DNA from 2 places in the Flavobacterium sp. HJSW_4 genome. Region 1 is predicted to be linked to the other one. Evidence: riboswitches for the same ligand, from Rfam matches in the RefSeq annotation. Region 1 holds a riboswitch; the other holds the start of a gene.
The links. A riboswitch is a leader RNA that binds a small molecule or an ion and turns the genes downstream of it on or off. The one in region 1 is predicted to bind cobalamin.
Positions count from the first base shown of each region.

Region 2: it holds a riboswitch for cobalamin, as region 1 does, so the genes downstream of both, ACE01P_RS04820 (TonB-dependent receptor) here and ACE01P_RS00210 (TonB-dependent receptor plug domain-containing protein) in region 1, are expected to answer to the same signal.

Region 1 is NZ_JBHNPP010000001.1:35,415-37,619, reverse strand. It holds gene ACE01P_RS00210 (TonB-dependent receptor plug domain-containing protein) at 1-1,137, opposite strand, end outside; cobalamin riboswitch at 1,164-1,370, opposite strand; gene cobC (alpha-ribazole phosphatase) at 1,436-1,969, opposite strand; gene ACE01P_RS00200 (adenosylcobinamide-GDP ribazoletransferase) at 1,954-2,205, opposite strand, start outside.
Region 2 is NZ_JBHNPP010000004.1:18,080-20,284, forward strand. It holds gene ACE01P_RS04820 (TonB-dependent receptor) at 1-1,115, opposite strand, end outside; cobalamin riboswitch at 1,228-1,431, opposite strand; gene ACE01P_RS04825 (YybH family protein) at 1,479-2,205, opposite strand, start outside.

The DNA.
Region 1 (2,205 bases):
GTCTGTAAACTCTTTTCGAATTCCAAATTCATTTTTCCAGTTAGCCGAGGCGTCTTGCTTAACAAGTAAAGCGGCAGAACTTATTTCTCTCGTATTGTCGCCAAAACCGCTGCCATATCCTTTAGTTCTGCTATAATCTAAGATTCCATTAACTTGCAATGATTTGAATAATTGATATCCGAAATCTGCTTTAGTGATTAAGTTTTCTGTTTTTCCGTAAGTGTAAATATTAGTCGAATTATCTGCATAATACTGATAGTTTTCGAAAATATAAGCCGTTTTTAAATTGGTTGTAAACCTTCCAAAATTACCGTCATATTCAAGTAAGTTCCGATTGAAACCATTAACGTATTTGCTTTTCATTTCAGATTCAGAAACTAATGAAGTATTCCTATCTGTATTTGAAGTTTGAGAATATAATTTTAAAATATTTTTAGCATTTATTTTATAACCTACATTGGCACTTAACGTAATAACATCATATTGGCCGTTCTGGTTCCAGCGCTGTTCGCCTTTCCAGTTATATTGGTTTAAATATTTATAATCGTTTGTTGAGCTATTTTTTGACAAACCAATTTGGGCGCTCCATTTTTTGTTAGAAATAGAAGTTTTATAATTAATCCCAATTGTATTAAAACTACCGTAATCTAGTTTTAAATTATTCTCAAAACGATTAAAAAATAACAAATCGTTATTTAAGTGCACAGTTCCTCCAACAGCTCCGCTACCGTAAATAACACTTCCGCCGCCAGCTTTTACGCTTATAGAATTATAATCGGAACCCGAAATCGTATTAAAATCGGTGCTTCCGTTCATTTGAGAATTAATGTTTATTCCGTTCCAGATTACTGCTGTTTGAGAAGAAGTTGTTCCTCTAAAAGCAACTGTAGAAAGCATTCCACGCCCGTATTCCTTGAAATATATCGTAGAATTGAAATTTAATAAATCGGTAAGAAGAGCCTCATTTTTATTGATTACAGAATCGTTTAATTTTAAAACAGACTGCGAAACCGAGTAGGTTTTCAAATTTTTGTCTGAAACTAAAACTTCTTTAAGACTGGTAATAGAATCGTTCTGCGCCGAAATAATCTGGCACATCACAACAAAACAAAAAATAAAAAATCTTTTTAAAGTCATAATTTCTTCACTCTTTTTCCCGAGAGCTTGATAATTGTTACAAAGGCAGGTCTCCTGGCTTGCGTCTTGCTGTTTACCTTCCCATTCGTCGTGGCGAACAGTGGTCGTAGTTAACAGAAAGCATTCTTTTTAGAACTTAGCTTACAGTTGCGGGTACAGCTCAAGAATTTTACTTGATTCCCTTTTAATGTATTTTTTAAATAAAAAACACAACCTTAATTTGCTGCAAAGATAAAGTTAAAAATATTGATTATTCAAATTTGTTTTATGTTTCATGAAAAATTATAAATAATTTGCATTAAAAATCGATTTTTATAACTTCTCCGAAATCAACTTTATTATTGAAAGCATCTTTTAATGGAAGTGAACTTTGATGGCATAAAATACTTCTGATGATTCCAGCATGGGCAACAATTACGATTGGCTGATTTATTTTTGAAAGGATATCAGATAAAAAATGCCCCACTCTTTCATGTAATTCGACAAAAGATTCTCCATTTGTAGCTTTGATATTCACAAAATCTTCCATCCACGGATTGAGTTCTTCTGGCGGAATTTCATTCCAAGTTTTCAATTCCCAATCGCCAAAATTCATTTCCTTTAAACGATCGTCTTCCTGATAAGAAATGGTGTTTATATTTTCTTGAATGTGTTTGGCTAAAATCACACAACGCTTTAAAGGACTAGAAAAGATAACTGCTTCTGAAGGTAACTCCGAAATGATTTTGGTGAAAACTTCATCAAAAGGTTCGGCAATATTTACATCAGATTGCCCGTAACAAATTCCTTTTTCGCAAATAGTTTCGGTGTGGCGAACTAGATAAATTTCCATAAAAATAAAATGCTTAAGTAAAATATAACTTCGCAAACTTGCTGTGTAGCGCCAAGACAATCTCCAGTATAACCGTCAATCCATTTTTGAAAATAACGCGCTAGAAAATACCTTGTTATAAAAACTGGAATTACAGCAAGAAGAAATTTCAAATCGAAATAAGAAAAAGCAATTAACGGAATTAAGCCAAAAAAGAAAGAACCAAAAACTTCTTTCCAAGTATGTTGTTTTGCAAT
Region 2 (2,205 bases), on a different contig from region 1:
GCATTTAATTTATTGTATTGAAAATCGGTTGACAGCGAAACATCCCAAGTGGGTAAAATGCTGTACATATTGACTGCCGAAAAATAGGCTTCTTGCTGATAATAACTATCGTCAGATTGTGCGCCTTCAGTTACGGTTTCGCCTAAAACATTAGTCGTATCTCGAGCAATATAATGTGTATAATCGTAAGCGTATTTTCCTTTTAATTGAAATTTATACTTTTCGGAAACGTCTTTTACTAAAGAAGCCTGAGAGAAAAAATTCTTGTCGAATTGACGGAAACCATCTCGAAACTTATTTTCTACAATTGCTCCTGGAGCGCCTCTTTCAGAATCGTAATAATAGACTTTGGCATCCCAAGTCCCTTTATTTACTTTTCCGAAAACACCCGATTCAAATCGAAAAGCTTCAATATCGCTGTTCCATCGTGTGGCTGTGGTGTCGTAAGCAATGCTTCCGTCTTGATTTTTTCTTTTATATCGAAATTTATATTGTCCGTTCGATTTGATGTATTCTGAACTTACACTCATACTGACTTTGTCGCTCAGTTTTTGTTCCCATCTAAAAGAAGGATCATGATAATCGATAGACATTGTTTTGTAGCGAACCAGAAGATTTGTTTTCTTATTGCCTGAAAAAACAGGACGTTTGGTTCGTAGATAAATCGTAGAAGCAGAAGCAAAATCTTTAGCAGATTGAAAAATTTCACTTTTCTGACCGTTGTACATCGTCAAAGATTCCATGTCGTCAAGCGAATACTTTCCTAAATCGGTTACGCCGTTTTGCGCATTTCCAAGCTGAATTCCGTCGTAGAAAACACCAACATGATGCGTTCCCATGTTACGCACATCAACGGTTTTAAGTCCGCCCACTCCGCCATAATCTTTAATTTGAGTTCCAGCAAAATAACGAAGTGCATCCGCAACATTATGAGCTGATAAATTGTCGAGCAAAACGCCCGAAAGACTTTGCACAGGAATCACTTCCTGATACGGTTTTCCTTTTAAAATAACTTCTTTTAAAACCCGCGAACTATCAGTCACCGCTTGAGAATGAAGCAAAAAAGGAACGAGCGCTAAAAAAACAGAAAATAAAGTTTTCTTCAAATTATACATCACGATTTTATTAAATAAACTTTGCGTGATGCCGTAATTGCAAAAACATAGAAAGGCCAACTATCCTAAATAGTAGGTCATTATCTTGTCATCAACTTCATACCACGAAAGTTTTAAACTATGTGATCGTGGCAGGTCTCCTGACTTATTCCATCTTTAAACGGCCTTCTCATCCGAAACAACGAACAATGGCATTAGTAATGTTTAAAGACTTATATAGAACTTACAGTAGCGGGTCTGTTCAGGATTTACACCTGATTCCCTTTTAACTATTTTCTCTGAATTGAAAAAACAGACCAAAATCAGGCACAAATATATGACGCAGGTATGGCGTCTGCAAATTAGAGGTCGCTTTTTTAATTTTCAATCATGATTTACCATTTGGCGAAAGAGCATTAATTCGCCTTTATCATTTCTTTTCCAGATGTTTATACTTTTTCCTTTCACGTTTCCGTGGTTGGTTCCGTCTCGCCAATCGACATTATAAAAACCAAATTCTATAATCGCTTTTTTAGCCACAATAACGCCCGAAGTCTGAATTGAAATCTGTTCAATCTTCAACGTTCCAGGTTTTTCATGTTCCGTAAAATAAGCAGTAATGTCTTTTTCTCCCGAAAGAATTGGCGTGTAATACGTTAAATACATTGCATCGGACATAAACATTTTGGCATGCTCTGCTCCTAATCTATTCTGAACCAAATTTTTAATAGAACCATTTCTTTCGATTACTTCAGAAATTAATTTGTCTGAAGAAGTAGATTCTTTTGTTGGAGGAACTTCGGAATCATCGATTTCAGGAATAAATCGATCATCAAAATAACTACTAGCGCCCCAAATTTCTGCTGCAATTGTCATTTTGTTTTTCGAAACTTTTTTCCATAAAACCATATATTTTCCAGCATAAGTATAAGGTTTTAAGTCTTTTAGATGCAGGTTTTCCGTAAAATTTCCGATTTCTAAAATATAATCTCCAAAGTCCTGCAAATCAACAATGCTCTTCTGAAAAGAATTGACTTTTGCCTGGCTTAACCATTGCTCATAAAATGCTGCAATTGGCTTCTTTCCTACTCTTTGTTTGCTATGTTCAGGC